Regions from separate parts of the Roseibium algicola genome, predicted to be linked through region 4. Evidence: riboswitches for the same ligand, from Rfam matches in the RefSeq annotation. Region 4 holds a riboswitch; each other region holds the start of a gene.

Region 1 (3,205 bases), on a different replicon from region 4:
TGGGACATAGACATAACGTCCAACATCTGTGGATGTACGGTGATCAATACTCCTGTGGCCGCACTTAAGGCCGACATCGTTAGAAAGCCAAGCTGAGGTGGGCAATCAATGACTACAACGTCGTAATAGCTTTCAACGCTTGTCAGCACCTCCCCTATTCGGGCGAAAAACATGGACGCTGAACGTCCTTCAGACATTGCTTTGGGCGTTTCATGCTCGAATTCCATCAATTCAAGATTGCCTGGAACAATATGGAGGTTTGGCGTATATGTGGATCGAATGATTTCGCTTAAGGCTCGAGGGTCTTCATAACGGATAGCACCGTAAAGCGTTTCTCCCTCGTCGACATCTAGTTCGGGTTGATGTCCGAACATCGCTGACAATGATGCTTGTGGATCAAGGTCAATTGTTAAAACGCGGTATCCACGCAACGCCAAGAACTGAGCCAAATGAGCAGATGTGGTGGTTTTTCCGGAACCACCTTTGAAGTTCATTACAGTGATAACCTGAAGCTTTTCATCTCCCCGACGGATCGGCACATATTTTGGCGTGCCATTTTTCTCGTCCAAGACCTGACGTATATGATCCATGTCCTCGACAGAATATGTGCGCCTACCGTTCTCGTTTGGTTCGGGGCCATGCCCATCAGCGGCGACCTGACGTAAATAGCCTTCCTTAATGCCAATCAATTTAGCTGCTTCTGCAGGCGAAAATTTTCGGATAGTCTTTTGAGAAGCAGGTGGAAAGATTTTTCGTTGATGTATCTGCAATTGATGAGCGAGCTCATTCGCGTCCGCCGAAAGTGTCGTTGGCAGGTGTTCAGCAGCACCTTCAACCAGAAGATTGGTGTCCATCTCGAAAAATCCTCGAACTGCGCATTTTTGAAAACTACGCCTCAAACTGCGCTGTTACAATATGCTCCGATTCGTTACCAATTTACAAACGCTTAACCAAGTGCATTTTTCAGCCTAGTTTCGACAAGAACTTCGCATTGTTGTCCGCGGACAACTTTTTGGAGTCACCCGGCACATTTCCTTCAACCTTTTGCCGCCAAAGTGACAGCACTTCCTCGTCGAGCCAAGCATCTCTGTATTGACAAACGCACGTGGATGATGGCCGATGGCAACGTTACCAGGGGTGCCCCGGCAAGGGGCTGAGATACTGCTGGGCCGTTGATCGATGGCAGCGCAGTGACCCGTTGAACCTGATCCAGTTCATACTGGCGTAGGGACGGTGCAAGCGCTGCAGTACGACGTTGCCCAGAATCCGGAGCGTCATGGCGTCTTTCCATCATTCCGGCTTCGAACTGGGTCTCCAACTTGAAAGATTGGAGCCTCAGAATGAACATTGCCACCAAGACTATTACGCCCGAAATCACCAAGGGGCCGCTGCCTGCCTCTACAAAGGTTTACAAGCCGGGCGAAATTCATCCCGATATCCGCGTACCAGTGCGCGAGATCGCAGTCCATCCGACCGCCGGCGAACCGCCCGTCACGGTCTATGATGCCTCCGGTCCCTATACCGACCCGACCCAGGCGATCGATATTGAGATGGGACTGCCGCGCCTTCGCGCCGAGTGGATCGCCGCCCGCGGTGACACGGAGGAATATGAGGGCCGCATGGTCAAGCCGGAAGACAACGGCTTTGCCACCGGCGAGCGCCTGACACTGCAATTCCCTAACCTGCAGAAACCGCGCCGCGCCAAAGACGGCAAGACCGTCACCCAGATCGCCTATGCCCGCGCCGGCATCATCACGCCAGAGATGGAATTCATCGCCATCCGGGAAAACCTTGGTCGCAAGGCTGCAAACGAAAAGCTTCCCCGTGATGGAGAGAGCTTCGGCGCGGCGATCCCGGATTTTGTTACACCGGACTTCGTCCGCGAGGAAGTCGCCCGCGGGCGCGCGATCATCCCAGCCAATATCAACCATCCGGAAGCGGAGCCGATGATCATTGGCCGGAACTTCCTGGTGAAGATCAACGCCAATATCGGCAACTCTGCCGTCACCTCGTCGATGGCGGAGGAAGTCGAGAAAATGGTCTGGGCGACTCGCTGGGGCGCCGACACCGTCATGGACCTATCGACCGGGCGCAACATCCACAACATTCGTGAATGGATCATCCGGAATTCGCCGGTTCCGATCGGCTCGGTGCCGCTCTACCAGGCGCTGGAAAAGGTTGGCGGCATTGCCGAGGACCTTACCTGGGAAGTCTTCCGCGACACGCTGATCGAGCAGGCCGAACAGGGCGTCGACTATTTCACCATCCATGCCGGTGTCCGGCTCTCCTACATTCCGCTCACCGTCAACCGCGTTACCGGCATCGTATCGCGCGGCGGTTCGATTATGGCCAAGGGGTGCCTGCATCATCACAAGGAGAGCTTCCTTTACGAGCATTTCGAGGAGATCTGCGACATTTGCCGTGCCTACGACGTTTCCTTTTCACTTGGTGACGGCTTGCGTCCGGGCTCGATTGCCGACGCCAACGACGCAGCGCAGTTCGCCGAACTGGAAACGCTCGGAGAGCTGACGAAGATCGCCTGGGCGAAAGACTGCCAGGTCATGATCGAAGGCCCTGGTCATGTGCCGATGCACAAGATCAAGGAGAACATGGACAAGCAGCTTGCGGTCTGCGGCGAGGCGCCGTTCTACACGCTCGGACCGCTGACGACCGACATCGCGCCGGGTTACGACCATATCACCTCGGGCATCGGTGCCGCGATGATTGGCTGGTTCGGCACGGCGATGCTCTGCTACGTCACGCCGAAGGAACACCTCGGCCTTCCCGACCGCAATGATGTGAAGACCGGTGTCATAACCTACAAGATCGCCGCCCATGCCGCCGACCTCGCCAAGGGTCATCCGGCAGCGAAGGTCCGCGACGACGCCCTGTCGCGCGCCCGTTTCGAGTTCCGCTGGGAGGACCAGTTCAACCTCGCGCTCGATCCGGAAACGGCCCGTTCGATGCATGACGAGACCTTGCCGAAGGAAGCCCACAAGGTCGCGCACTTCTGCTCCATGTGCGGTCCGAAATTCTGCTCCATGCGGATTTCCCACGATATCCGCGACGCTGCTCGTCAAGAGGGCATGGAGGCGATGGCAGTCAGATATCGTGCTGGCGGCGATCTCTACATGCCAAAGGATCTGTAGTTCATTCGCAGAGGGGAGGGGAGATTCGAGGGGAGGGGTTTAGGGCTCCCTTCGCC
Region 2 (3,205 bases), 1.4 Mb from region 4:
GGCGTCCGTCGGCCTGACGGCGATGGTTTGCGGCTTTACCGCGTTGTCTCTGCTGCCCTTGCCGGATGCGACGGCGATCGGCTTTGCATCGCCGCTCTTCGTGGTGGTGCTGGCGTTTCTGCTCCTTGGCGAAAAGGTGCGGGTCTATCGCTGGAGCGCAGTCGGTGTCGGCTTTGTCGGCATTCTGGTTGTGCTGTCACCGCATCTGGGTGACGCGGAGTTGGACAGCAACTCGATGATCGGGGCCTTGATCGGCCTGACAGGAGCCGGCTTTGCCGCGCTCGCCATGATCACCGTGCGCAAGTTGTGCGAGACGGAGCGCACGTCCACGATCGTTACCTGGTTTGCGGGCATGTCGTCCGTATTGTCGCTGCTCACGCTGCCGTTGGGCTTTTTGCTGCCGGGTCAGGCCTGGATCATTCCGGACCTGCCCACGGCAGGTCTGCTTCTGCTGATCGGCCTTGCAGGTGGTGTCGGCCAGATCCTGCTGACGCAGAGCTACCGGTTCGCGGATGCCTCCACCATTGCCCCGTTCGACTATGTCAACATGCTGTGGGCGATCATTGTCGGTTGGGTAGTGTTCAGCGAAACGCCTTTGCCTGCAGTGGTGCTGGGGGCGCTGATCGTGATTGCCGCCGGTATTTTCGTCATCTACCGCGAGCACAAGCTCGGGCTGGACCGGACAAAGGCACGCCGGGCGTCATCGCCCTCGCGTTCGTAGGGGGAGAGACAAGAGGGCAGGTCCCGCTGTCTTCCCCGTCATTCCGGACAAGCACAGCAATGCTGTGCGCCGATCCGGAATCCAGACTTATTTCGCGCCTTAGGCGCGGCATTAAACAAAGAGAGAAGAGTTCGCTTTGCTCACGCTGATGCGCTGGATCCCGGATCGGCACGCAGCTTTACTGCGCTTGTCCGGAATGACGGCGAATGCGGGTGGTTTCCGAAATCGGCCTTACTGCGACTTGTATTCGAACCGCTCAACAGCGCTCTTGGTGCCGTCCTTGAAGATCAGCTGCACGCTGATCGACTGGGCCGACCCCAGGGGCAGCTCCAGATAGGGCTTGTCCTTCAGAACGACATTCTGGTTGTCCGGGTCACAGGCTTCCAGTTGCCATTCCTGCTCAATCGGGTCGTCGTTCAATCCGTAGAAGACATAGTCGATGCCGCACTTCCAGGATTCCAGGTGGGTGAAATAGATCAGCTCCTGGCCCTGCCAGTCGCGGAATGACACCCAGTTGGCTTTGGTAAGGTCCAGGATCTGCTTGATCTGCTCCGGTGGCATGCCTTGCGCGGACGCGGTCGAGCCGATCGGAGCAAGAGCGAGGGGCAGGCAAAGGGCGGCGATTTTAATGAGTTTCATGGAAAATTTCCGGGTCTGAGTTCAGAAGGCCTTGAAGGTAATGATGGTTTTGGTGTCCTGAATGCCGTCGATCGGGTGGACCTTCTCGTTCACGAAGTGGCCAATGTCCGAGCCGTCGTCGACATAGAATTTCACCAGAAGATCGTAGTCGCCGGAGGTGGAGTAGACTTCGGACGCAATTTCCGCATCGGCGATCGCATTGGCGACCTGGTAGGTCTTGCCCAACTGGCATTTGATCATCACGAAAAACGGTACCATGGGGCGCTCCGGGCAGTTGGTGTTTGAAGGGGGTGAACGTGTCACCTGAACCATCAGCCGGGCTGTTCGGTCAGCCAAACATGCCGGGCAACAGATTCACGAAAGCAGACTAGGACATCGCCTATCTCCTCCCGCCAGTCAATTGCCGAGTAGCCGCTCTGCACAAGCCGGGTCTTGCAATCGCACGGCCGGCTTGTTAGCAGTGCAATCATCTCATGGGGGTGCCCGGCCATCCTGGACCGGGCTGAGAGGCGGCCTGCCAACTCCTTGAACCTGATCCGGCTGATACCGGCGGAGGGATTTGAGATCATGATGCACACACCACTCCCTTCAACACGTCCTTTCCGGAATACCGGCAACGGGCTTTCTGTCGCAGGAGAGCCGTCATGAGCCTTTCCGTTGCTGCTTCCACGCAAGCCCTGAGCGCCGAACAGGTCTTCACCCTTCTGGAAAGGGTGCGGCAGAAAACGCCGCGCGTTCACGCTATCACAAACGCGGTCGCCCAGAGTTTCACCGCCAATGTGCTGCTTGCGCTAGGCGCGGTTCCTTCCATGACCATCGCGCGGGAGGAAGTTGCGGCCTTTGCCGGTGGGGCTGATGCACTGCTGGTGAACCTCGGCACCCTTGACGAGGAACGCCGTGCAGCCATTCCGCTAGCGATCGAAGCTGCCCGGACGGCCGGACGTCCGGTTTGTGTCGATCCGGTCTTCGTCAACCGGTCACCCGTGCGCTGCGTCTATGCGCGCGAATTGCTGGGCGTGAAGCCGGATCTGGTGCGGCTCAATCCGGAAGAACTCACTGCTGTCTTGCCGGATCGGGCGGATGCCGATGCATTGATCGAGGCCGGAACGGTTTTTGCGGTCACTGGCCCGGAAGACAGGGTCGAGAGCCGCGGCGAGGATTTCCTGCTGCGCAACGGCGATCCACTGATGTCACGCGTGACGGCCACCGGCTGTGCCGGCGGTGCGGTTCTGGCGGCGTTCCTGAGCATCGAAAAGGACAGGGCGCTTGCAGCTGCTTGCGGACTGTCCGTCTTCAACATTGCCGGCGAAATCGCTGCCGGCCGGTCAGGCGGGCCAGGCAGTCTGGTGCCGGAGTTGCTCGACGCACTCTATTGCCTGACTGACCGCGACATTGAAGCCCGTCTCAAGACCGGCTGACGCAGGCTTTTCGGCATCTACTCCCAGGAGGTTCCCATGACCGCAATTGCGGTAACCATTGCAGGATCGGATTCCGGCGGCGGAGCCGGCATTCAGGCTGATCTCAAGACCTTTTCCGCAAATGGCGTCTTTGGTGCCAGTGTTATTGCAGCCCTGACGGCGCAGAACACGCTTGGCGTCAGCGCCATTCATGATGTGCCGCCGGAGTTCGTGCGGGCCCAGATGACGGCCGTCTTTTCGGACCTTGCCGTCAAGGCGACAAAGATCGGCATGCTGTCGCGTGTCGATACGATCGAGGTGGTAGCTGAAGGGCTTCGGGCACATGAGACAGGCCCGGTTGTGCTTGACCCGGTGATGGTGGCTGCCTCCGGTGACCCGTTGCTTGCCGACAGTGCGGTCGACACGCTGATTGCCTTGCTGCTGCCGC
Region 3 (3,205 bases), 2.6 Mb from region 4:
TTGGTACCGCGGCCAGCCAGGCTGTTCACCACGCCAAGGAAGCTGCCGACCCGGGCGCTGCGCCTGTGCGCCAGGAGCCCTCTTTCGGCGGACCTGTGCAGCCGGATCAGGCAGATGATGGTCTGTTCGAGCCTGCGGATACCACCGGTGCGGCCGATACCGCCGATCAGGCTTATCCAGGCGACGAGACAGCCAAGCCGAAGGACAAGTCGGCCTCCAAGAAAAGCCGCTCCAAGCGCGCCAAGCCGAGTGCTTCGGATGCGCTGCGTGGTGATTCATCCGGCAGCCGCACCGTTCCGATCGTCATTGCTGCGGGTGTCCTGTTGCTGGTGCTCCTGGGCGCTGGAGCCTATTTCCTGATGCCTGCGGGCGATGAGACAGCCGATAGCGGCAACGTGCCGGTCGCGTCTTCTTCGCAAACGCCTGTCGATACGCAGCCGGACACCACGCCGGAGCCTTCGACCGCTGCCCCTGCTGGAGAAGGTGAAGAGCCTTCGAAAAACACCGACCGCCTGTTGAACGAAGGCGAGACGGATGTGGTTGCCCCGGATGCACGTACGGTAACCACGACGACGATTACCGGACAGTCTGATTCGCCTGCGCCGGCCGATACACCGCAGGTCGATACACCAGCTTCCGCTGCGCCCGAACCTTCCCAGCCGTCCATCGTGACGAGCGGAGAAAACGATCAGTCTTCTGCGACCACCGAAAGCCCGATTGCGGTGCCGGAAGACAATCTCTCGGCCATTTCGCCTGACGAAACTTCACCGGCTCCGTCCGCCACGGCGGCGGATTCCTCGGTGCAGCGCTCTATCCTTTACGAAGAAGGGGAAGAGTCCGGCGGTGCCGGAACGGCTGCGCAAGGCGCTGTCGTTTGGGGTGTCGATGAAGAAACGAATCTGGACGGCAAGGCTCTCGCGGTTCTGAGCGCCTCCATTGAAATCCCCGAGCGGGATGTGAAGGTCGACATTCGCATCAAGCCGAATGACGATACTTCCTTGCCCGCCAGCCATCTGGTCGAGATCAAGTACGAGTTCCCGGAAAACTTCGCTCCGGGTGACGTCGTCAACGTGCCAGGCTTGGTCATGAAGCCTACGGAAGAAGCTCGTGGCGATGCGCTGATCGGCGCTTCCGTGAAAGTGTCTCCGGGCTTTTTCTGGATTGCCCTTTCCAGCTTGCCGAACGAGCAGCAACGCAATCTCGCCCTGCTGCGTGAACGCGGCTGGATCGACATTCCGATGCTTTACGAAAACGGCAAGCGCGGCATCCTGACCCTGGAAAAGGGAACCGCCGGTGCAGAAGCCGTAGAAAAGGCGATCACGTCCTGGCAAGCCGGCTAAGCGCCAGCCTGCCTCCTTTCAAAATCTGAAGAAGCCGCCTCACGGCGGCTTGCCTTTTTCCGTCACACAAGGCATGGTCCGCCTTGGTCCGAGGGGTGTTCCGGTTACCGGAGCTGAGATGGCGTAATGCCGAACCCTTAGAACCTGATCCGGGTCATGCCGGCGAAGGGACGGAATCCTTAGCCTATTCCCGGATCTCCATTGTCATTTTCGGCTTGTCCGAAGACGGGAGATCCTATGCGTACTTGTCTGCGACCACTGCGGTCGCCGCACATCCGAATGCCGGTATCGGCTTTCATGCGTTCCTGTTGGCCAATGGCGGCGGGGGCTGCGGGATGATGGCGTTTGTGAAAGCTGTTGCCAGGACCATACTCGGCCTCCTGCTGACTGTCGCTATCTGGGCGGCAATCGTCCATGTGTTCGACACCCAGCATTATATCCTGCCGGGTCCGGACCGCGTCTTTACAGCCTTTGTCAAACACGCAGGCTTCCTTCTGCATCATGCCGGCATCACCGCCTATGAGACGGTGCTCGGGTTTGTGCTGGGGGCAGCCGCTGGGGCATTGCTATCCGTTCTTTTGTGGCTGTTTCCGATTGCTGCAAGATTTGCCATGCCGCCCATTCTGGTGACGCAGGCCCTGCCTGTTTTCGCAATCGCGCCGATCCTGGTGCTCTGGCTCGGTTTCGGGCTGGCCTCCAAGATCGTCGTCATCATCCTGGTCATCTTCTTCACGGTCACATCGACGTTTTTCGATGGCCTGCAGCGGCTTGACCCGGGTTTGTGCGATCTCGCCCGGCTTTATCGTCTGTCTCGCCTGAAGGAACTCTGGTTCTTTCGCCTGCCGTCAGGCTTGCCGGCGTTTGCCTCCGGCCTGCGGGTGGCCGCGGTGTTCGCTCCCATGGGGGCGATCATCGGCGAATGGGCCGGGGCAAAAGGAGGCCTTGCCTTCATCATGCTTCAAAGCAGCAACCGGATGCAGGCGGACATGATGTTCGCCGCCCTGATCCTGCTCGCGGCGATGGTGCTGATCATGCGCTTTGCCGTGAACCATCTCACCCGACTTCTTGTTCCCTGGCAGCCGCTCACCTAGCTGCCGCTCTACGGAGGACCTCATGAAAAAACAAATCCTGTCACTAGCATTGGCGGCCGGGCTGCTGGCATCGGGGCCGGTACAGGCCAGTGAGAAACTGACCTTGCTGCTCGACTGGTTCATCAATCCGGATCACGCTCCGCTGGTAACTGCGCAGACCAAGGGTTTCTTCGAGGCAGAAGGCCTCGAGGTAGAGATCATCGAACCGGCGGACCCGGCAATGCCGCCGAAACTGGTTGCTGCCGGGCAGGGCGATATCGCGGTGTCCTATCAGCCGACGCTTCATGCGCAAATCGAGGAAGAGCTGCCGCTGAAATGGATCGGTACGCTGGTGGAAACGCCCCTCAATTCTCTCATCGTGCTCAAGGACGGCCCGATACAGGAACTGAAGGACCTCAAGGGCAAGAGTGTCGGATTTTCCGTGTCCGGCTTCGAGGACGCGATGCTGGGCCAGATGCTGCGTTCGGCCGGTTTGACCATGGATGATGTCGAGCTGGTGAACGTCAATTTCGCGTTGTCAGGCTCTCTGCTTGCCGGTCAGGTGGATGCGGTGATCGGCGCATATCGCAATTTCGAGCTCACCCAGCTCGAAATCGAAGGCAAACCCGGCAAGGCTTTCTTCCCCGAAGAAAACGGTGTGCCGATCTTTGATGAGCTGATCTATGTCGTCAACAAGGACAAGACGGACGATCCACGCTTCGCCAAGTTCCTGGCAGCCGTGGAGGCGGCCACCATCTATCTGAGCAATCACCCGGAAGAAGCCTGGAATGCCTT
Region 4 (3,205 bases):
GGGCAATCGCAATCTCCGTTCCAAGGCTGTCACGATGATACATCTCTCCTTCAAAGAGATAGGTAACTGTCGCCAACCCGATGTGAGGATGCGGGCGCACGTCGATACCGCCGCCGACCAAAAGTTCTGCCGGGCCCATCTGGTCGAAGAAGATGAAAGGGCCAACCATCCGCCGCCTGGCAGACGGCAGGGCACGTCTTACCGAAAATCCGCCGAGGTCGGATGTCCGCGGTACGATGATCGTTTCAATCGGGTCACAGCTTGCAGCATTTCCCGGTACGGGATCAGGGCAATTCAACCAGCTCATCTGCCTCTCCATCAAAGAACATTCTGTCTTGCAAACTAGATAGGGCCAGCGAAGCCAAAGTGTCCATTGAACAGTCTGTTTCGGGTTTTCATCCCCAGCACAATCTGTATAACGACCGGCCCTTCCTTGCTTTTGTTTGGTGCGACATGAAACGCGTGATGATCGTTGGCGGCCCGGGCTCGGGCAAAAGCACGCTTGCCGTTGCCCTTGGGCGGAAAACCGGACTGCCGGTCTATCATATGGACAAGATCCACTACCGCTCCGGCTGGAACGAGCGGACGCGGGAAGAGAAAGACCGGCTGACGCATGAGGTCCATCTGAAGGATGTGTGGATCTTCGAGGGCGGTCATTCAAGCACCTATGCGGAACGTATCGAACGTGCCGACACTTTCATCTGGCTCGATGTCCCGGTAATGCGCCGCATATTTCGAGTGCTGAAACGGTCGGTGAAGTACAATGGGCAAAGCCGTCCGGATCTGGCCGAGGGCTGCCCTGAGCAGTTCAACTGGCAAACTGTTGAATTCCTGAGGTTCATCTGGCGAACGAGACACTCCGCCAGAGCCAAGCTGGAGCACATCTACCGCGAACCTCCGGATCATCTGAAAGTCTATCGGTTCAGCACCCTTGCCGAAATCGACGACTTTCTGGCGCGACCCTGGCAACAAGGATGAAGGCTCATCCTGTCTCTTGACAGGTGCGCCTGACGGGCGGCACAACAGGGGCTCACCCGGGGTGCCTCCAGAAGAGGCTGAGATACTGCTGGCGCACTTGCGCAGTGCAGGGACCCGACGAACCTGATCCAGGTCATGCTGGCGAAGGGAAGGTGTTCTCGGCCAGCTGCGTTCGCCACGGCAATGCTGCAACCCGGCCACCTTTCCAAGCCGAATGTCCGAAATGCGGGACCTTTTCCGGTCCTGGCGGAGATCCGTTGAATGCAAGCGGGCTATCAGACATTCCGTGATGTCGAACGACTGACGTCCACCCTGGCAGGTGAGGCGGAATGAAGGTCGGTATCAAAGGGGCGGGTGTCGCCGGTCTGGCACTGGCACATGAGCTTGTCTCGCGCGGTGTGCGGGTGGAGCTGCTGGAAAAACACAAGGATCTCACCGCCAGTGCCTCCTGGCTCGCAGGCGGCATGTTGGCGCCATGGTGTGAGCGGGAAAGTGCCGAGGAAGATGTTCTGCGGCTCGGGCAAGCCTCCATTGGCTGGTGGAGCAAGGTTCTGCCGGGACAGGTCCGGCACAATGGCACGCTGGTTGTTGCCGCGCCGCGCGATACCGGCGAGTTAAGTCGCTTTGCTTCTCGAACCAGCGGCTTTGTCCGGCTCGAAACTGACGCGCTGGGCGCACTCGAGCCGGACCTCGCAGGCCGATTTGCAAAGGGGCTCCATTTTGCCGGGGAAGCCCATCTCGATCCGCGGCAGGCCCTCACGGCATTGCGGGCAAAAGTGTCTGAAAGCGGTGCAAAGGTGAGGTTAGAGGCGCAGCACTTCACCGCGGCGACCGATCTTGTCGCCGATTGTACCGGCATGGCCTCACCGGATCCGCACTTGCGTCCCGTACGCGGTGAAATGCTGATCCTCCACGCGCCGGATGTCTCGCTTTCGCGGCCGGTGCGCTTTCTGCACCCGCGCATCCCGGTCTATGTGGTGCCTCGTGACAGCGGTGTCTTCATGGTCGGGGCAACCATGATCGAAAGCGGTGACCAGGGAGCGGTCAGTGTTCGGTCCACCATGGAACTTCTAAATGCCGCCTACAGCCTGCATCCGGGATTTGCCGAGGCAAAGATCATCGAAACCGGGGTGGGCCTGCGCCCGGCATATCCAAACAATCTTCCTCGTCTCACGTTTACCGGCAACACCTTGTCAATGAACGGATTCTACCGGCACGGCTTCCTGCTTGCTCCGCATTTTGCCATGGAGGCGGCAGGCACGATCGTGCAACACCTTCAGGAGAAGTCCCTTGAAGCTAACCATTAACGGCGAACCTCAGGAAGTTGTCAGCGCGACGCTGGCTGCGCTTCTGGACGAACTGGCCTATGACCATGAGTTTCTTGCAACGGCACGCAACGGCGATCTGGTTTGTGCTGAAGAACGAAGCGATTGCGTCCTTCAAGCTGGCGACCGTATCGAGATCCTGTCGCCGATGCAGGGAGGATGACGCCCATGTTTGAAGTTTACGGCGAAAGCGTTGCGTCGCGTTTCCTGCTTGGAACTGCCCAGTACCCGTCACCCCAAATTCTGTCGGACGCGGTGAAGGTATCTGGGGCTGAAATTCTGACGGTGTCCCTTCGGCGCGAAACGGCAGGAAGTGGCGGAGGCGGCCGGTTCTGGGACCTGATCCGGGAACTGAACGTCAAGGTGTTGCCCAACACTGCCGGATGTCATTCGGTGAAGGAAGCCGTCACCACCGCAAAAATGGCACGCGACCTTTTTGGAACCGACTGGATCAAGCTGGAAGTGATCGGTCATCACGACAGCCTGCAGCCGGATGTCTTTGGCCTCGTGGAAGCCGCACGTATCCTGAGCGATGACGGCTTCAAAGTGTTTCCCTATACGACGGACGATATTGTCGTCGGCGAACGGTTGCTTGACGCGGGGTGCCAGGTGCTGATGCCCTGGTGTGCGCCAATCGGTTCGGCGAAGGGGCCGGTCAATCCGGATGCCCTTCGTGCCTATCGCAGTCACTTCAAAGGCATCCCACTTGTTGTGGATGCCGGTCTTGGCAGACCGTCCCATGCGGCCGCTGTTCTGGAACTCGGTTTCGATGCGGTACTGCTGAATACGGCTGTCGCAAAGGCCGGAGACCCTGTCGCAATGGCCAAGGCCTTTGCAGTTGCAATTGAGGCCGGTCGCCTGGCCTATGAAGCCCAACCCCTGGAACCTCGCGACATGGCGGT

Evidence for each region. A riboswitch is a leader RNA that binds a small molecule or an ion and turns the genes downstream of it on or off. The one in region 4 is predicted to bind thiamine pyrophosphate.
Region 1: it holds a riboswitch for thiamine pyrophosphate, as region 4 does, so the genes downstream of both, thiC (phosphomethylpyrimidine synthase ThiC) here and thiO (glycine oxidase ThiO) in region 4, are expected to answer to the same signal.
Region 2: it holds a riboswitch for thiamine pyrophosphate, as region 4 does, so the genes downstream of both, thiM (hydroxyethylthiazole kinase) here and thiO (glycine oxidase ThiO) in region 4, are expected to answer to the same signal.
Region 3: it holds a riboswitch for thiamine pyrophosphate, as region 4 does, so the genes downstream of both, B0E33_RS16460 (ABC transporter permease) here and thiO (glycine oxidase ThiO) in region 4, are expected to answer to the same signal.

The regions. Positions count from the first base shown of each region.
Region 1 covers NZ_CP019632.1:50,684-53,888, forward strand. Annotated here, with positions in the region: gene repA (plasmid partitioning protein RepA) at 1-854, opposite strand, end outside; TPP riboswitch at 1,124-1,249, shown strand; gene thiC (phosphomethylpyrimidine synthase ThiC) at 1,341-3,149, shown strand.
Region 2 covers NZ_CP019630.1:4,727,667-4,730,871, forward strand. Annotated here, with positions in the region: gene B0E33_RS21865 (DMT family transporter) at 1-721, shown strand, start outside; gene B0E33_RS21870 (hypothetical protein) at 953-1,360, opposite strand; gene B0E33_RS21875 (Lrp/AsnC ligand binding domain-containing protein) at 1,382-1,618, opposite strand; TPP riboswitch at 1,826-1,936, shown strand; gene thiM (hydroxyethylthiazole kinase) at 2,005-2,778, shown strand; gene thiD (bifunctional hydroxymethylpyrimidine kinase/phosphomethylpyrimidine kinase) at 2,815-3,205, shown strand, end outside.
Region 3 covers NZ_CP019630.1:3,539,401-3,542,605, forward strand. Annotated here, with positions in the region: gene B0E33_RS16455 (hypothetical protein) at 1-1,340, shown strand, start outside; TPP riboswitch at 1,422-1,528, shown strand; gene B0E33_RS16460 (ABC transporter permease) at 1,586-2,431, shown strand; gene B0E33_RS16465 (ABC transporter substrate-binding protein) at 2,454-3,205, shown strand, end outside.
Region 4 covers NZ_CP019630.1:927-4,131, reverse strand. Annotated here, with positions in the region: gene B0E33_RS00035 (pirin family protein) at 1-307, opposite strand, end outside; gene B0E33_RS00030 (P-loop NTPase family protein) at 454-978, shown strand; TPP riboswitch at 1,026-1,146, shown strand; gene thiO (glycine oxidase ThiO) at 1,308-2,285, shown strand; gene thiS (sulfur carrier protein ThiS) at 2,269-2,466, shown strand; gene B0E33_RS00015 (thiazole synthase) at 2,472-3,205, shown strand, end outside.